DNA from 4 places in the Halobacillus sp. B23F22_1 genome. Region 1 is predicted to be linked to each of the others. Evidence: riboswitches for the same ligand, from Rfam matches in the RefSeq annotation. Region 1 holds a riboswitch; each other region holds the start of a gene.
What was found. A riboswitch is a leader RNA that binds a small molecule or an ion and turns the genes downstream of it on or off. The one in region 1 is predicted to bind S-adenosylmethionine.
Positions count from the first base shown of each region.

Region 1 (4,849 bases):
GGAGCTTAAAACGAATAGGAGAACAAGCCGAGTATAAAGCTTAAATGGCTTTATACTTTTTTGCTTTGCCAAGTGATCAGTTGCTTTATCTTTTAGGAGGTAATGTAACCGATCACTTGTGAAAATTAAGAAAATTTGGAATAATCATTAGTAGTACAAGGTTGAAATATTGATTCTTAAACAATTATACTACAAACATAATTGGGCCTATAAAATGCAAAAAATATTTATAAGGAGGATTTATAATGGAATTTACTTTTCATTCTTCGTATACTTTAAAAGATTTCATTACGGAAAATAAACACTTATTTGAAATAACATTATTATCAGAAGCAGTAAACGTAAAAGATAAAATAGAAGAAATTCTGCAAATCGGTAATATCGATCTCGTAACTAATGCGAATCAACTCGTTGTTTACATTATAGATGGAAAAGATGAAGAACTTAAAAAGTTTGCGAAGCAAGAGGGGATTGCGTGGGCTACGCATTCCATAGCATTATCATTTAAACTGGAGTGGGTACAGGCCATTCGAAGAACATTTTGGAACTTTATTGAAAGGTATTATGAACGAATAAATAAAGTCAAAATGGAAGAATTTTTTCAATTGGAGCAAGAAATTAATAATCGAGTAGATGAATTCTTAAATACTTTCTTCTTAAGTTACTCTACATATAAAGATTCATTAATTAAGTCTCAAAGAGAATTGGTAGAGAATTTATCGGTGCCTATTATCCCTATAACCCCATTAATTTGTATATTGCCTTTAATTGGTTCTATAGATTCATTTCGAGCAGGGATTATTAATGAGAAGGTGCTGGCAGAGGTTGCAGATTTAAGGATTCAAACGTTGATTATGGATTTATCCGGGATTGCAAAAATGGAAAGCGAAATTATTGTAGAGTTAATGAAAATTATTGACGGCACATCCATGATGGGGTGTGAAACTGTAATTACAGGTATAAGAAAGGAAATTGTAAGTGAGATGACGAAATCAGGAATCACTTTTAACAAAAAAACGAAAACCTTAGGAACGCTGCAACAAGCATTAAATGAATACTTTGTACACGGGAAAAATTGAGAGTTGAAGGTATAGATCGAATAAAATGAAAAGAGGTCGGGCAATAAGTAAAGTATCCGGCTCAGAGAAGTATAAATGGATCATAGCTTAGACAAAAAAGTGAAGCCTCCTGGGGCAGCAGCGCGAGTTAAAGATTCTGGAGGAAAGAGAAGAAATTTGAGGGATCAATGTTTTAAATCTATTTTACATAAATAATCCGAACAGATTACACACAATCGTTCGGATTATTTATGCTTAATGCAGCTTGTTTTTAATTCGTACTTTCCGTTAAAAGTTCTTAGAAAGTGATACCTTGAGAACAAGAACTAAAAAAGTCAACAGGTTAACATTTTTTGTTTTTCTAATGGTTATCCCTCCCAGTGAACTTTGATTAATTTTAATGTAGCATTTTAAATACACCTTTTATAGTGTTATGTAAGAAAATATGACACGAAAATTTTGCTGCCTTGATAGAGATTAGGGGATTCGTCCGCTAAAGGGTGGTATGAGGTCACTGAAAAAGTCCTGTCTAATCTTAAAGAGCCTCACGAATCGATTTTCGGGAGAAGCTTGTCACGGGCACGGCCTCAGCTGACTTGGTCAAGAAGATCACTTGACCAAGTGGATCTTCGGCTCGCGCTGTTCCCGCGATGCACTGGCCTGGACGCTTTTTTAATTCTATCTTTCATCGACCTTTAGTTTTTCAGCGGTCTCGATGGTCTGGGCTCCTGAAGGCGAGAAAAAAGCTTATAGAAAAACTTAGGTTTTTCTACAAGCGGAGGAGCCTGGCTTCCAGGATACTTATTAAAACCGAGGTTTTCTAAAGCCACACGTAAATATTCGCTGTATCCTCATGTAATGCAGCATCTTACGAGCATGCCTGCCTTCTCTCGTATAAGGATTTTGTAATTCTTCTAATCGTCTAATAAATGCTTGATCGCATAAACAATAATCTCGATAAGTTAAATAACATTTGTCATGGGACTTGCAGGCCGCATCGACTGCATTTATCGGTCTTCCAGGTCCGCTGCACCCAGGCCCACACCAGTTGTAGCCCGGAAAGAGGCAAAACGGGGAACGTCTTCTGTGGTTAGCATAATTGTGCATGTTATCCTCTTCTTTCCATAGTTGCATGAGGTTTTAACCCCTCTTTTATATCATATGGCATTGAAATAGTTTTGCTTAGTGTAATAACTATAGAGGAGAAAGATAACGAGTATTCTGCACCGAGATGTTCTGAGACTGAATGCTGAGAATAAGGATGGAGAAAAGAAATCTGTAATTGACACTGATTTTTTCCTCTGGGTATGGTCAGAAGAGAAGTACGGTTATGAATTGAGCCTGCTTTCTAAAAAAGGACTACTGAAAATTAAAAATGAATTTATGTCATTTATTCGGAATCTATTGACAATTCATCGATTTCAGCATAACATATTTATCATTCATGACTTTACATTAATTGCATATGAGTTTTCTTATTTTGAGAGGTGGAGGGACTGGCCCTTTGAAACCTCGGCAACGGGTCTATGTTGAATATAATAGATACTGTGCCAATTCCAGCAGAGGCAAGAAGCGTCTGAAAGATAAGAAGAATGGTGATTACAATCAAACCCTCTCTTCTTATCTTTTAAGAAGCGGGGGTTTTTTGCTAATGTTTAAGAGGAGGAAGTCGTTTAAACATTTTTTTATATTTAAATCCGAGTAAACAGCTATGATTACAATGCGAAATGGAGTGAGGTGGAAATGTTGCAGTTAAAGGAAAAGAACAGTCCTTTTAATCAGGAGCAAGCAGATCAATTGAATCGGCTGCTTCCTACCTTAACGGAAAATCAAAGAATTTGGTTGAGTGGATATTTGGCTGTACCGCTAAGTGGTACAGATGCAGCTGTGCAAGATTTTCCGCAAGCATCTGAAACGAATGATGCAGCAGTGGCAAGTCAAACAAGAGAAATAACGATTTTGTATGGTTCTCATACGGGAAACTGTCAGTCGCTTGCTGAAGACTTTTCACAAAAGCTAGAACAGAAAAATTTTAACGTGACCGTATCTTCGATGGACGATTTTAAGCCGAAAGCATTGAAGAAGGTAGAAGATTTATTGATATTGACGAGTACTCATGGAGATGGAGATCCTCCTGATAACGCACTATCTTTATATGATTTCCTCCATAGTAAAAGAGCACCGAAGCTAGAAGGTGTGCGATTCTCTGTCCTTTCACTAGGAGACAGCTCGTATGAGTTTTTCTGTCAAACAGGTAAGGAATTTGATCACCGTCTGGAAGAATTAGGTGCTGAACGATTAGCTGCCCGAGTCGATTGCGATTTAGACTTTGAAGAGCCGGCTGAAGAGTGGTTTCAAGCGGCCGTAGCAGAACTTGATTCAGGGCAGGGATCCGGTGGTTCGGTAGCGGAAGAGGTGCCAGCTGATGCATTAGCAGATACGCCCGCTGTCTACTCGAGAACAAATCCGTTCCATGCGGAAATTTTGGAAAATATTAATCTTAATGGCCGCGGCTCCAACAAAGAAACACGTCACCTTGAGCTTGATCTTGAGGGTTCAGGTTTACAGTATAAACCAGGAGACAGCTTAGGCATCTTTCCACAAAATGATCCCGTGCTTGTTGAGCAATTGATCCAGGCGATGGGATGGAATCCAGAAGAAACAGTGACGATCAATAAGCAAGGAGAAATTCGTTCTGTCCGTGAAGCCCTCACGACACATTTTGAGATTACGAGCTTAACAAAGCCTTTGTTAGAAAAAGCTGCATCTCTTTCTTCTAATGAAACTCTAAAGGAGCTTATAAATCCAGAGAATTCCCAAGATTTAAAAGGCTATATAGAAGGACGCGATCTAATTGATCTTGTGCAAGATTTTGCTCCGTGGGAGGGGTCGGTTCATGATTTTATCACGATTCTTCGTAAAATTCCTGTCCGTCTTTATTCCATCGCAAGCAGTTCCGAGGCCAATCCAGAGGAAGTTCATTTAACGATTGGGGCTGTGAGATACGATGCTCATGGACGTCCGCGTACGGGAGTTTGCTCCGTGCAATGTGCAGAGCGATCCGAACCAGGAGATACTCTGCCGGTCTTTATACAACGAAATCAAAATTTTAAGCTTCCTGAAAATCCAGAAACCCCTATTGTGATGATTGGAGCCGGTACAGGGGTGGCACCGTATCGTGCTTTTCTAGAAGAGAGGGAAGAGACGGAAGCGGACGGGGAATCATGGCTTTTCTTTGGCGATCAGCATTTTGTTAGTGATTTCCTCTATCAAACGGAATGGCAGCAATGGTTAAAGGAAGGCATACTGACGAAAATGGATGTTGCTTTTTCTAGAGATACGGAGGAAAAAGTATACGTGCAGCACCGCATGCTTGAACACAGCAAAGAATTATATGAATGGCTGCAGAACGGAGCACATGTCTATGTATGTGGGGATGAGCAGTATATGGCAAAAGACGTTCAAGATACTCTGCTGACAATTCTGAAACAAGAAGGCCAAATGTCTGATGAACAAGCTGACCAATACTTGGCTGATATGCGTAAAGCCAAACGTTATCAACGTGATGTGTATTAAGAGGAAAGGGGAAAAAAGCATGACGAACAATAGATTTCCTGAACAGCACGGTCCACCTAGCGAAATGGAAAAAATAAAAGAGGAGAGTGATTACTTAAGAGGGTCACTTGTAGAAAGCTTTGCAGAACGGCTCAGCGCTGGTATTCCAGATGAGCAGACTAAACTTTTAAAGTTTCATGGAAGTTATATGCAGGACGATCGGGATGTACGAAATG
Region 1 is NZ_JBIEKE010000003.1:431,596-436,444, reverse strand. Features, by position in the region: gene hutH (histidine ammonia-lyase) at 1-44, shown strand, start outside; gene ACGTNH_RS17205 (STAS domain-containing protein) at 246-1,079, shown strand; gene ACGTNH_RS17200 (phospholipase) at 1,863-2,165, opposite strand; SAM riboswitch class I at 2,531-2,648, shown strand; gene ACGTNH_RS17195 (assimilatory sulfite reductase (NADPH) flavoprotein subunit) at 2,805-4,634, shown strand; gene cysI (assimilatory sulfite reductase (NADPH) hemoprotein subunit) at 4,654-4,849, shown strand, end outside.

Region 2 (4,849 bases), on a different contig from region 1:
TGTTTAGGTAAGACATAGTTCATAACTGAAAAAATAGATTTTTTGATTTCCCCGGCATATTCCGTTCCTCCGATTAGCACGACTCGGTGTTTAAAGGAAATCATAATGAAAGCTTCTGAGTTTGTACCATCTACTTCGGGATCAGCTTTAAAAGTTGGTGCAGAGATGACAGTAAATTCAGCATCATGGTGATTTAAATCGTTTTGGTCAGGACGAATAAACATTTGGTGAGCAAATAAGTTATGCCAGGCGAACTCATTAATCACTCGTAAAGGTAGGCGGTATCTTTCGTCTGCACCGGCAAAACCGTTAAATACAAAAAGTTCATCACGTTTTTTTAAATAGTCCAACACCTTATGATAAAGCTTTATAAAAGTGAGTTCGTCAATGGACTGATTGACTTTTCCCCAATTTACATTCTTAGTAGATTCTTCATCCTTAACAATAAATTTATCGTGTGGAGAACGACCAGTATATTCACCTGTAGTTGCTTGAACCGCTCCACTATTAGTCAGGGTGCCTTCTTTACGTGAAAGGATTTTTTCTACTAGTTGTGGGACTGATAATTGGTGATGAACATTTGATTCATTTAATAGTTGAGATAAATCAGACATCTGATTAATTGCGCTCATATGTGTCTACCCGCCTTTACTTTAAAGATTTGGTGCTACTTTGAGATAAAGTATAACACATTCAATTTATTAGTCCATACTATTGAATGAAATTGCTTTCTTTTTATTTTATTAATCATTGAGCTATATTGTTATTGATGGAAAGTAATCGGCATTGTGAAAATCGTTTAGGAGACAAAACTGTTGATTGACTTATCAGAGCAAAAGGAATTTAAGGTATTGGATCAGTTTTTCGTACTGCTCTGAAATTGTTTCAAAATCTTGAGGGCATGTTTGAGGTTGAATCTTATTACAGGGATAGTATCACTAAAAAAATTCAAATAGTAGCACCAATAAGGAAGCCTTGTAGAGGCTATTAAACAATAAACGGCTCTAACTTTATGGATAGGTCTTATAATGTCTATTCCCGGACTAGGTAATAAAAGAAACTTATTTTATCGAGATGGTTATAATCGTTATAAAATGATTAAAGACACGTGGCAAAAACGGCTCCTGTTCCCTTTCATAATGGGAAAACTAATTGACATGGTTGCGGGATTTCGATACTATTAGTCCGAACGGATACTCTCTTATCCAGAGTGGTGGAGGGACAGGCCCAATGAAGCCCGGCAACCCGTCAGACATCTGACATGGTGCCAACCTGCAGCAAGATCCCTATTTTTCCAGGAGATCTTGGACGATAAGAGCGAAAGGAATAAGTACCTTTCCTCTTTTAGAAGGAAGGGTTTTTCTTTATGTACACAATATACATCCTTTCATATAATAATTTATTTAACTATAAAAAAACGAGAAGTTTTCCTTTAAGTTAAACTTCTATAAACATACTGGAAAGAGTTCCGTCCAAACTTTGTATTTACAGAAGGAGGAGTTTTAAAGAATGCCTGCTAATCGCCGGTTATTCACATCAGAATCAGTAACAGAGGGGCATCCTGATAAAATCTGTGATCAAATTTCTGATGCGATATTAGATGAAATTTTAAAAAACGACCCTAATGCAAGGGTGGCATGCGAAACTACAGTAACAACAGGACTCGTCTTAGTTTCAGGGGAAATTAGTACAAATACGTACGTGGATATTCCCGCTATCGTTCGAAGAACAATAAAAGAAATCGGTTATACGAGAGCCAAGTATGGTTTTGATGCCGATACTTGTGCCGTACTAACGGCTATAGATGAACAGTCACCAGACATTGCTGGTGGTGTGGATGTAGCATTGGAATCAAGGGAAGGTCAGATGAGTGAAGATGAAATAGAAGCTATAGGGGCAGGAGACCAAGGCTTAATGTTTGGTTTTGCGAATAACGAAACGGAAGAATTAATGCCTCTTCCTATTTCTTTAGCACACAAAATTGCAAAACGCCTATCCGACGTAAGAAATGATGGTACTTTAAGTTATTTACGCCCTGATGGTAAAACACAAGTTACTATCGAATATGATGAAAAGGATCAGCCTGTAAGAGTCGATACAATAGTGATTTCAACTCAGCACGCTGAAGAAATCACCTTAGAGCAAATTCAGCACGATTTAAAGAAACATGTTATTAATCCTGTGGTTCCTAGTCAGCTGATTGACGAACAAACAAAGTATTTCATTAATCCCACTGGACGATTTGTAATTGGTGGACCTCAAGGAGATGCAGGATTAACAGGACGAAAGATTATTGTGGACACTTACGGCGGATATGCTCGCCACGGCGGAGGAGCTTTTAGTGGGAAAGATGCAACTAAGGTAGACCGTTCAGCAGCCTACGCTGCTCGTTACGTAGCGAAAAACATAGTTGCTGCGAAATTAGCTCAATCCTGTGAAGTACAGCTTGCTTACGCTATTGGAGTAGCTCAGCCTGTATCTATTTCAATCAACACATTCGGCACTGGTAAAGTACCTGAAGAGATGCTTGTTTCAGCTGTACGAGAATTGTTTGACTTACGACCGGCAGGCATTATTAAGATGCTTGATCTTAGACGTCCCATTTATCGTCAAACCGCAGCTTATGGTCATTTTGGCCGGACAGATATTGAGTTTCCATGGGAACAAACAAATAAAGCTGAGTTATTAAAAGAAAAGCTGAATAAATAATAAAATGGGCGCCGTTTAATGATCGGCGCCCATTTTATTAGGAAGACTGCATGCCTTTGTAAACCTGGCCTTTATCTACATAACTAGCTCTTATCCGGTTCAGTTCTTGGTAATCTTCTTCAGTTAAATCACGTACAACTTTTGCTGGTCTTCCCAAAGCCAAGGTGCGTGGAGGGATAACTTTTCCAGGTGGTACGAGACTTCCGGCTCCAATAAAAGCCTGTTCACCAATTTCTGCACCATCCAAAATTATCGACCCCATTCCAATGAGTGCTTTCTCTTTAATATGGGCAGAATGTAAAGTAACCTGATGTCCTACCGTTACCCCATCTTCTATTTTTAGTGGGATATCAGGGCTTTGGTGAAGCATACTTAAGTCTTGGATATTTACTTTATTTCCAATATAAACTGGAGCTACATCTCCCCTGATGACTGTTTTAAACCAAACACTACATAAGGATCCAATCGTAACATCCCCTGTAATCACTGCGTCGTCAGCAATAAAGGCGCTATCGTCTATCATCGGCCTCTTTCCTTTATATTCGTAAATCATAGCGAACCCCCTTATAATTATGATAAATTCAGTATAACAAATAGAGGATAGGGAGAACGATGGAATGACAGGTGAAAAAAGAGCTACGATTATAATAGTGCATGGAGCCTTTGAACACGCAGGCCGTTATGTCCATTTAGTAAAAAAGCTGGAACAAGATGGCTTTGAAGTTAAGATAAATGATCTTCCAGGCCAAGGTATGTCAGAGGGCAAGAAAGGACATATTCGATCCTTTAATGATTACATAAAAAAAGTGAGCGAGTGGGTCGAAGAAGCGGACAAAGATTTACCTGTCTTTTTGTTAGGGCATAGTATGGGGGGGCTTATTGTAACAAGAACACTTCAACAATTAAAAATAACTGTAGACGGCGTTATATTATCCTCTCCAGCTTTTAGTATAAAAAATGGAGCGAGCAAACCCATGGAAGTTTTATCGAGAGGATTAAATATCGTGTGGCCTGCCTTTAAGGTATCATCTTCTTTAGCGCCAGAGACGGTTACAACCAATCAAGAAATGATCGCAAGTGATCAAAGTGATCCATTAATCATTGATAAAGTGTCCGTAAGATGGTACATCGAATTTCAACGCTCGATAAAAAAAGCTTTTAAAGAGGTAAAATATTTTCCTGATATCCCATTACTTATTATGCAGGCAGGAGATGACTTGATTGTAGACCGCCGACGAACATATCAATGGTTCAATTTAGTGTGTACTTCCGAAAAATTTTATAAAGAGTGGCCTGGCTACTATCATGAAATATTTAATGAAGTGAAGTGGCAGCAACCATATCTTTATTTGTATAATTTTATACAACAGCAACTGATCAAGCAGTAAAAGGAGAGGTTAATGTGGGTGAGAAAGTTCCTACACGTGCATTCCCATTAATGGTTCGCGTTTATAAGCAAGTTTTTCCTTATGTTCACAAACAATTGAGTCACTGGAGAAAAAAAGCCGAAGCCATACCAAACCAAGAATTAAAAGACCAGGCAGTAGCCAGCATTAAATTAAAAACGTTTCATTGTGAGGGGGGCGGGATTTATTCTCTGCTTGCTAAAGAAAATTGGAGGGAGGCTGTGCAGTTTATTGTAGCATATCAAACCATCAGTGATTACTTAGATAATCTGTGCGACCGGAGTACCTCAATGGATCCTCAGGATTTCCGTATGCTGCACCATTCTATGACTGATGCTCTTAATCCATCTAATGAACTTAAAGACTACTATTATTACAGAGAGGATAAGGACGATGGAGGTTATTTACATTCCTTAGTGCTGACGTGTCAAAAAGTTTTAAGAAATGTGCAGGACTATCCAAAGGTGAACGCCTATACTACTCAGTTAGGCGGTTTATATAATGACTTGCAAGTAAATAAACATGTACGGGTAGAAGAGAGAATCCCAAGGCTTAAAAGCTGGTATGAACATTATCGGAAAGAATGTCCGCATCTAGAATGGTATGAATTCTCTGCCTGTACGGGATCCACATTGGGGATATTTTGTTTAGTCTCGTACACACTTAGTGGTGATATGACGGAACAATTAGCTGAGAAAGTCACAAGCAGTTACTTTCCTTATATGCAGGGTCTC
Region 2 is NZ_JBIEKE010000001.1:1,511,962-1,516,810, forward strand. Features, by position in the region: gene pckA (phosphoenolpyruvate carboxykinase (ATP)) at 1-632, opposite strand, end outside; SAM riboswitch class I at 1,199-1,318, shown strand; gene metK (methionine adenosyltransferase) at 1,510-2,709, shown strand; gene ACGTNH_RS07680 (gamma carbonic anhydrase) at 2,747-3,262, opposite strand; gene ACGTNH_RS07685 (alpha/beta hydrolase) at 3,327-4,097, shown strand; gene tbcS (tetraprenyl-beta-curcumene synthase) at 4,112-4,849, shown strand, end outside.
Region 2: another riboswitch for S-adenosylmethionine. It lies ahead of metK (methionine adenosyltransferase); the one in region 1 lies ahead of ACGTNH_RS17195 (assimilatory sulfite reductase (NADPH) flavoprotein subunit).

Region 3 (4,849 bases), on a different contig from region 1:
CACCTTATAATCTTTCATTCACAGGGTTTGCAGGAACATAGTGCTTATAGAAATGATGGAGACTCAATTTCTAGTTTCATATTTAATCCTTCATACAAACCTGCTATGGTTATAATAATGGACATAAAACTATAAAACAGGAATGAATCACTTTCATTCCCACATTAACTAAATAGTCATAAGACGAGGGATAACTTTACTACGGAAAAAATGAAGGAGCTTTCAAGATGGAAGATAAAAAAATAAATATCATACAACAAGCAATTAAACTATTTGCCAAAAAAGGATTCAGCACAACTTCTGTGCAAGAGATCGCTAATGAATGCAGTATCTCTAAGGGAGCTTTTTACCTTCATTTCAAATCGAAAGATGAATTACTGCTCGCTATCTTTACTCATTATTCTAAGGAAATCGAACAAAAAACCGCTGCTATTGAATCGATGGATTTAGACCCCCGGACTAAATTTGTAAAACAGCTGACGGTTACTTATCAGGAAATCATTAAACACCGTGACTTTATTATTATGCAAATTCGGGAACAAGCCATCCCTTTCAACGAGGACATTGAATCCTTTCTTCAACAGATGCGCTTTCACTCTTACTTATTCTACAAAAGAAGTCTTCTGGCCATATATGGAAAAAAGATTGATCATTCGATATGGGAAGTGACACTGTTAATGCAGGGTATGTTTAAAGCATACATGGATCTCATTATTATCGAAGAGGTTGAATTTGATATTGAAAATTTGTGTAAGGCGATTTTAAAACGAACAGACTACCTGGTTGAAGGCTTTAACCGCAACGACGATCAACCAATCATAACTGATCAATTAATGAATGAAATCATTCCTGAAGATTTTTATTACAACCAGCTCGACACCATAGTGCACACATTAGAAGAAATAAAGGAAAAGGCATCGGGTGATATTGAAGTGACGATTGCAGTACTTCTAGAAGAAATTCAGAAACCTTCTGCTCGGCATGCGGTTATAAAAGGGATGCTCTCTAACTTAGAGGAAGAAGAATCCTTTAAAGGAATCACAGGTCAAATCCGAACTTTTTTTCAACTATAAAAAGGAGACCTCTTTTTTCCAAAAGGAGGTCTCTCGTATTATTCATCTTCCACAATTTCATCTAATACAAAGTAGACGGACTCTACCCCTTCCTGCGCCACAAGACAGGCCACCCCCAGCGTTGTCGTCCAAAAAGAATCAGGGATATACGGATTCTTTAAACCGGCTGGCTGAAAAAGGGCTCGATAAATTCGATTCAAATGCCTTTCTGTTTCGTTAGGATCAGTCTCCTTCTCCCCTCTGGCGATGAGAAATACATAGCGCATAGATTGGAACAGATTATCACCCGGCATAAACGTATACTCTTTGAACAACTTAAGCTGCTTCTCAGCATCCTCTTTCATGCCTGTCTTTACAGCTAAATCATCTAAATGCTCATAAAGATGACGATAAATTTGCTGAAAGATTCTACGTTTCTCGTCCTGCATCACTTTATCGGTATAAATGTCCTGTAATTTAGCAAACGCTGTCTCTTTAGTCCAAGTCATAGATTTCCCCTCTTTCATTTAGTACTCAAGACCAAAACTCTTTGCTTCATGCTCCACTGATCCATACAGTTCAGGCATGTGTTGGGATTGCTGCTTAAGCAGCTTTGGCAAATGGGGAACCACTTTATTCCACACCATTGGGTTTGCAGCCATCGCCTGGAACAAAGATTCTTCCTGTGACGTAAGCGCTCTGCGAGATTGAATATAGTCTAATGTTAAACGGTAGCCTGGACCTAAATTTTCATCCCTTTGCTTTTGAAAATGCTTGATGAGCTCGCGCCACGAGCCACCGTTATCCCAAGCCTCAATCGCTTCTGCTAAAAGGAAAGACTGCATCAGGGCATCATTCATTCCTAAACCAGTACTCGGATCTTTACTATGAGCTGCATCACCTACTAACGCCCATCCGTTTCCTCCAGCCTCTCTAAAAAAGTTAGGCATACCTGTAGTACCAATGATTTTGCCTTGAAGCGATGCTTGCTCTAACCGCCTTTCCATTCCGTAAAACTGCCGGTAAATTTCTTCGAATCTTTCAGGGTGTTTCGCTATCTCAGAGAACTCATAGGGAAATACTTCTAAACCTAAGCAGTCCACCCCCGGCTCCATAGGAAATAAAAAACCAATTCTTCCTTTATCCAGGAATATTTCTGTTGTTGGTTCCACTAGAGGCTGCACATGATGATAATATCCATAAAACACAGGACGGATAGGAGATTGTTCGTTATATTTTTGGGCACCCGTTTGTTTAGCGATAAATGAATTTTTACCATCTGCTCCTACGACAAGGGAGGCTTTAAATTCGTGAACCTTACCTTTTTTATCTTGTGCTTTAACACCTTGGACGCGACCCTGGTTTTTGAGAATATCGTTAACTTGATATCCTTCCTTCAATTCGACGGTGGGATAGGACAGTGCCTTTTTCACTAACACATGGTCAAATTGTTCTCTTCTTGGAATCAGGGTATACGATGCACGAGGCCCTTCTATAAAGCTATTTCCTATGTAAGTACGCATACGGTTTATTTTCCGCAAGCCTGAAGCTTCTACCTGTTCTAATACACCAAGCTTTTTGACATATTCAAGGTGCGAAAGATGATGAGTTGAAAGCGTATCACTAGGAAAAACTGCTTTGTCTAACAATAAGACCTTCTTCCCTATCCTTCCTAATAAGATCGCAAGGCTTGCCCCAGCAACGCGAGCCCCGACTATAATTACATCTGCATTTGAATTCATACGTTGCGCACACCCTTATCATTGTTATCTTCAGCGTAACGTTTTTACTTCATTATTTCTATAAAAAAAGCTCCCGTCTGGGAGCTTTTCTGACTAATATTTAATTTCTTCTTCTACTTCGTGATTCTGATCTAAAATGATTAGACGGCTCGGCTTATTTTCTTGAGCCATTTCTTTAGCTTTTTCTACAGCTGTGTCTCGCTCATCATATTCGTCCGTTGGAGCGATATCTTCAATTTTTACAATCCAGCCTGTTACGTCTTTATTTGGCGCTACACTATATTCCTTCATGTTTGATTCTCTCCTTTTTTTCTTGGTCTCTATAAGTACTTTCCCAACGCCTATACCTTTCAAACGTAGGAATGGATTTTCACAAATAGTTTGACATTATGTACAGCTCATTCTATAATTCGTAACATACCTTTAATGCAACGATTAATTAAATAACTCTTATCTAGAGTGGCAGAGGGACTAGGCCCTGTGACGCCCGGCAACCTTCAAGGAACGACTTGAAAAGGTGCTAATTCCTACAGATCATACCGATCTGACAGATAAGAGGAGGAACCTAACGAACCGCCCTCTTCTTATTTCAGAAGAGGGCTTTTTTATATGCCGTCAATTTAGTAAGGAGGGCAACGCGCATGTCCATAAAATACGTGATGAACCAACATGCTCATACAAAGGTTTCGATTGGAAACTTTACTTTAGAGTCTGGAGATACACTTCAAGACGTGGAGTTAGCTTATGAACGCTGCGGTCCTGAGCATGCTCCAGTTGTTCTTATTTGTCATGCCCTAACAGGAAATCAACATACCGTAGGTTCTTCAGAGAGCCCAGGCTGGTGGAAAGGTCTGGTTGGGGATGGCTGTGCTATTGATACGACTGCGTATCAAGTCATCACCTTCAATGTACTAGGGGGGTGTCACGGTTCCACAGGTCCCACAAGCGTTAATCCGGAAACGCAAGTACCGTATCGTCTGAATTTCCCCAAAATAACGATTCGAGACATCGTGCGTTCCCAATATGAAGCCTTAAAAACACTAGATATCCACGAAGTTCATGCCGTAGTCGGCGGGTCTTTAGGGGGAATGCAGACTCTTGAATGGGGTCTTCTCTATCCTAAATTCATGAAACAGCTTTACGCCCTTGCCGCCACACCTTACTTAAGTGATTACGGCATAGCCTTTAATCATATTGGAGCAAGGGCAATTCAGGATGACCCTGCTTTTTTAAACGGAAACTATGATAAGAATGAACAGCTACATGGATTCGAAATTGCGCGGATGGCTGGCATGGTCACCTATCGGAGCGGAAAGCTGTTTCAGAAACGATTTGACCGCCACCAAAGTGAATCTTTTTACGACATTCAATCTTATATGAATTATCAAGGTGAGAAAATTAAAGAACGATTTGATGCCAACAGCTATCTTTATTTACTAGAAGCGATGAACCACCATGATATCAGTCAAAGCCGCGGCACTCTTCAAGAGGCTGCCGCCCAATATCAGGTTCCGCTTTTTACAGTGAGTTTCGAGCACGACTTACTCTATCCAAAAGAACTCATTCAACCCTTTAGTCAGTTAGCCGCAAACAGTGAGCATCTGCACGTCCAAACTGATTATGGGCACGATGGATTTTTAGTCGAATTCAATCAGTGGGGATCATGGCTTTCTCATAAACTAAACGAAGGAGCAGTGAATCAACATGACAATTAAAGCAGCCATCCTAGGCTTCGGCACCGTGGGCCAGGGGATTTATGAAATATTACAAACTAAACGCAGGCAGCTTCATAAGCTGATTGGTGACAAAGTAGAAGTAACAAGCATACTCGTCCACAATGTTCATAAAGAAAGGTTTTTACCTGATAATGTTATAGTCACCGACCGTTTTGACGACGTATTAAATCAAAAGCCGGATGTTATATTTGAAGCTACCGTCGGGATAGAACCAAGTTATTCCTATTTAAAACAAGCCATTGACCAACATATTCATGTCGTTACTGCCAACAAGGTGATGTTTGCCGCCTGCGGCCACAAGCTAATACAGCGCGCAGAG
Region 3 is NZ_JBIEKE010000001.1:508,280-513,128, reverse strand. Features, by position in the region: gene ACGTNH_RS02570 (TetR/AcrR family transcriptional regulator) at 228-1,073, shown strand; gene ACGTNH_RS02565 (hypothetical protein) at 1,112-1,561, opposite strand; gene ACGTNH_RS02560 (NAD(P)/FAD-dependent oxidoreductase) at 1,580-2,794, opposite strand; gene ACGTNH_RS02555 (DUF2188 domain-containing protein) at 2,888-3,085, opposite strand; SAM riboswitch class I at 3,242-3,352, shown strand; gene metX (homoserine O-acetyltransferase MetX) at 3,436-4,509, shown strand; gene ACGTNH_RS02545 (homoserine dehydrogenase) at 4,499-4,849, shown strand, end outside.
Region 3: another riboswitch for S-adenosylmethionine. It lies ahead of metX (homoserine O-acetyltransferase MetX); the one in region 1 lies ahead of ACGTNH_RS17195 (assimilatory sulfite reductase (NADPH) flavoprotein subunit).

Region 4 (4,849 bases), 100 kb from region 1:
AACGTTGACCTTCCAAAATTCGTAAGTACTAATGTAGCAAAAATTCCGCTGGATATAATAATGACCGTGGATACTTTGGACATAAGAAAAATTTCTGTTAAACAAAAGGCCATCACAAGCGAGATTAATGGAGATGTGACCCATACTTTAGCAATCCTGTGAATCACTTTATTTCTCCAAATTCCGCGCCAGTCTTTCGTGGCTCCTGCACCCACAATGCCTGAGGTCGTTACTTGAGTCATTGGAATTGGAATCCCTAACAACGAGGCTCCAATGACAAGAAAGCCAGAGGTCCCGGAGATAACGACTCCGTCTGAGAGCGACAAATGAGAGATCCGCTTTCCGTTTGTTTCTAAAACTCTGCTGCCTAATAATAAAGCTCCAAGAGCCATAAACAGGCCGCCTGTCAGTAAACCTGTTCCTTTATTTAATACATCTGCTCCGACAAGAGGACCGACTGCACTAGCCACATTATTCATCCCAGCAGCAATCGCCTCCAGAAATCCTGTAATAATGAGCAAAACAGAAAGAGCGACCGTCAGCTTTTTCGATTTCAACTTCTTCGGTTTAAAACGCTCTTTCAGCAGTCCAAAAAGGAAAGTAAGCAGAAAGGCTGCCAAAGGAACAAAAACCCAAAACAATATAATATCGACTAATTTACTTAAATAAAGCTGTTGAAGAGAAATGCTTACTCCTACAATCGAACCGACTGTCACTTCACTTGTGGAAAGCGGGATTCCTAATAAGTTCGTTACAAACAGCGTAAGCGCTGAAACGAATAGAATGATTACTGCAGCTTCAACCGTCAGCAGGCTTTCAGGAATGAGACCTTTACCAATCGTCTCTACCACTTCTCCGCCCCACAATGCTCCAAACAGGCAGCCAATTCCGCTTAACAGCAGTGCAATCCATTTTTTGTTAATCACTCGAGCTCCATAAGCAATCCCCATTGTAGCGGCCGATCCGCTCGCCCCAACATTAAAGGCGTAAAAATAAGCAATGATGAGACTCAAAATGACGAGCGTCATGATTGATTATCCTGACTTGAAACCGTGTGTAAGCCACACTCGGTTTTTCCAAAGCCTTCCCACCTTCCTGAGCGATCATGAGGATCATCGGATGGTGTTGTACATGGCATGCACCCTATGCTTGCATATCCTTGATCGTGCAGATCGTTGTAAGGAAGATTGTTTTCTTTAATATGGTTCCAGACATCTTCCCATGTCCAGTGAATCAGAGGACATACTTTTACGGAACGAAAACGTTCGTCTTTATTAACGAAGTCCGTTTTACTACGACTGAGTGATTGCTCGCGTCTTAAGCCGGAAACCCAGGCTGTCGCTCCACTCAATGCTTCTTCTAACGGTTTAATTTTTCGAATATAGCAGCAATGATCAGGATTTGAATTCCACAGCTGATCCCCGTGCTTATCAGCTTGTTCCTGCAGCGTCAGCTTCGGTTTTTTCATTGTGATCTGCAGGTCAGGGAAACGTGCTTTTATGCGGTCAATCAGCTCATACGTTTCTTGGAAGTGAACATCTGTATCTAGAAATACAATGTGAGCGTCTTTCTTCACTCTTGAGATTAAATCAATCAAGACAATTCCTTCCGCACCAAAGCTGCATGCGTAAACAATGTCATCATAAGAGTTGTACGCCCATTCTAATATCGTTAATGCACCTTTCGTCTGATCATGTGGTTGAAAATCAGTAAAAGGATCGTTGATAAACGTTTCATAAGTTATCTGTTCATGAGTCAATGTGTAGCCCTCCTATAAAGAGAAAATTCCTTCGCCCGATTTTACTGATCTACTGTCTCTAGTCAGTCATATAAGAAAATCCTCTTCTTATTCATCTAATAAGAAGAGGATGAGAATACCGATCTCGGTCTCTTCTTATCTATCAAGCGGTGATGCCTGCTGGAGTTAGCACAGTACTTTTTAAGTCTGTTGCCGAGGATTCGTCGGGCCAGTCCCTCCACCTCTCTGGATAAGAAAAATATTTTTATGTGATTAAATGGAAATATACAGGATGAATTTGAAGCTGTCAAAGGGGTTTTTTGGCGATTTAACGCCCTTCAACGCCCAAAACCCTTTTATTCCTAGTGTTTTAGTCGGTTTTAAAAAATTTAAAAAAATTTTTGAGAAACCAAAAACGCTCTCTCAGCTTGTAAAAAAAGATGGTTTTGTACATCTCATTATATAAAAAGGAACAGAAAAAGTGACATCTCCTGCAGGACGAGCATACAGAAAATGTCCGAAATGACAGACAGAGATTACGCCATTTTTTTATACATAGGAATACAGGCAAACACAAGTATTAAAACTAGACTTGTCGCTGTAATTCCCCACCACATAAACTGTTCCCATAACGCCCCGATTGCCGTACTTCCTATGGCGACTCCGATATAATAGCTGATTAAATAAAACCCTGAAGCCCCGCTTCGATGATGTGATGCTGTCTTACTAACTAAAGCAGCTGCCATGGAGTGAGCAACGAAGAAACCCATACAAATCACCGCAAGTCCTATTAAGATGACGGGGGGCATAGGGAGAGTTGTCATCCACACACCAGCAAGTAAGACAAACAATCCGGCGATCATTACCTTTGGCAAACCAATTTTCATAGATAACCTCCCAGCTAAAGGCGGGGCCAGCACGCCAAAGCCATAGGCAAAGTACGTAAATGAAATCCATTTTAGCGGCCAGTTAAACGGATCAGCCTGCAGATAGAACGGCAAATAAGTCCAAACTGCAGTGAAAACGATTTGAAGTAATAGTCCCATGAGAAAGAGGACGAGCATATGTGTATCTTTTAAATGGACAAGCATGCCCTGCAAATCCTTGCGTAACGGCGTTTTCTGTTTTACGTAAAATCTCTCTTTAGGAAGCAGCAAAATAAACAATGTGGCTGCCACTATTCCAAACCCAGACATGATGAGCAAAGTAGTGTTCCAGTCTAAAATATCCGTCAGGTAGCCCGCTGCTACCCGGCCCCCCATCCCTCCAAGAGCATTACTTGAAATATACAATGTTACAGCCAGGCCAAGGTGCTGAGGAGAAACCTCTTCTCCTAGATATCCCATAGCCGCAGCTGGTACACCTGCAAGGAAAAAACCCTGAAGCAGACGCAGTCCTACCAAAGCTTCAAAAGAAGGAGTAAAAGGCATGGCAAATAACAGTAAAACTGTCATCCCTAAAGAAACGTGCATAAGCAGCAAACGCCCATACCGATCTGCCAAAAAACCTAAAATAAATAATCCAGCCACCATAGATATGACCGCCGAAGACACAAGGAAGCTTGACTGCGTGGCTGTAACTTGAAATTCATCGACGAATACAGGAAGCAGCGGCTGGAATACATAAAGCGTGGAAAACACCAACAAAGAAGCCAGCATTAAGGCGATTGTTACCCGCCAAAATGCTGGTTCTTTAGGTGTATAAGGTTTTTCTTTTTTCCCACCAAAATCCTTCACGATCATCATCCTTTAATTTCTAAACTGTTCTGGGAAAGAGGTTAAATCAATGCCCCAGACGAGCGGCAAGTAAAAGTAAATGGCAATCGTAACAAGGATAACTGCGAACACGTTTAGAAAGATACCCGCTTTTGCCATATCAGGGATCCTCAGATAGCCGGATCCAAAAACAACGGCGTTTGGAGGAGTGGCAACAGGAAGCATAAAGGCGCAACTCGCTGCAACGCCAGCTCCAATCATAAGACTGTAGGGGTGGACATTAATAGCAGCGGCTAATGAAGCCATTATAGGGAACATCATCGTTGCCGTTGCCGTATTAGAAGTAATTTCAGTTAAGAAGATAACGAGCGCTGTTACAATAGCCAGAATCAAAATGAAATTAACTCCTTCTAAAATCGTAAGCTGGGTTCCTATCCATTCCGCTAAGCCTGACGCTTCAAATCCAGAAGCAATCGCCAGTCCAGCACCAAACAAAAGAAGAATCCCCCAGGGCAGTCCTTTGGCCGTGTCCCAGTCCAAAATGAAGTCGCCTTTTTTATTTTTTGATGGAATAAGAAATAAAATAAGAGCGGCCATCATGGCAATAATCGTATCATCGATATTTTCATTTATATTTTCTAATACAAAAGAACGTAATATCCATGCGACTGCTGTTAGAGTAAAAACTGTCATGACGACTTTCTCTTCTGAAGACATCGCTCCTAAAGCTTTGCGTTCTTTAGAAATAACTTCTTTTCCGCCGGGCAATTCTTTTATTTTCATTGGGTAGGCCATTTTCACTAAATAAATCCAGGCGATGGCCATAAATATAATCGTCAGCGGTACACCAAAGGCCATCCAGCCGGCGAAAGAAATTTCTATACCATACTGATTTTCCACAACGCCCCGGAAAATTGTATTAGGAGGTGTTCCTATTAAAGTGGCTAATCCTCCAATTGAAGCACTATAAGCAATCCCGAGCATCGTAACTTTACCAAAATTAAACGATGAATGATCGACGGTTCCTTCTCCTTGTTTTTTCAACTGTTCAGAAGATTGATAAATAACGGCTAGACCAATCGGAACCATCATCATGGCAGTCGCTGTATTTGAAATCCACATTGATAAAAAACCTGTAGCCACCATGAAACCTAGTACAATACGTTCTGTACTAGTCCCTATCCACGAGATTATGACTAGCGCAATGCGCTTATGTAAATACCATTTCTGCATGGATAAGGCAATTAAAAATCCTCCCATAAATAAAAAGATAGTGTTATCACCATAAGAAGATGCTGTATCTCCCCCATTCAGGCCGCCTGTAAGCGGAAATAAAATGAGCGGGAGCAATGATGTCGCAGGAATCGGCATCGCTTCCGTAATCCACCATGTAGCT
Region 4 is NZ_JBIEKE010000003.1:331,750-336,598, forward strand. Features, by position in the region: gene cysP (sulfate permease) at 1-1,028, opposite strand, end outside; gene ACGTNH_RS16790 (phosphoadenylyl-sulfate reductase) at 1,025-1,759, opposite strand; SAM riboswitch class I at 1,892-1,995, opposite strand; gene ACGTNH_RS16795 (MFS transporter) at 2,275-3,474, opposite strand; gene ACGTNH_RS16800 (SLC13 family permease) at 3,487-4,849, opposite strand, start outside.
Region 4: another riboswitch for S-adenosylmethionine. It lies ahead of ACGTNH_RS16790 (phosphoadenylyl-sulfate reductase); the one in region 1 lies ahead of ACGTNH_RS17195 (assimilatory sulfite reductase (NADPH) flavoprotein subunit).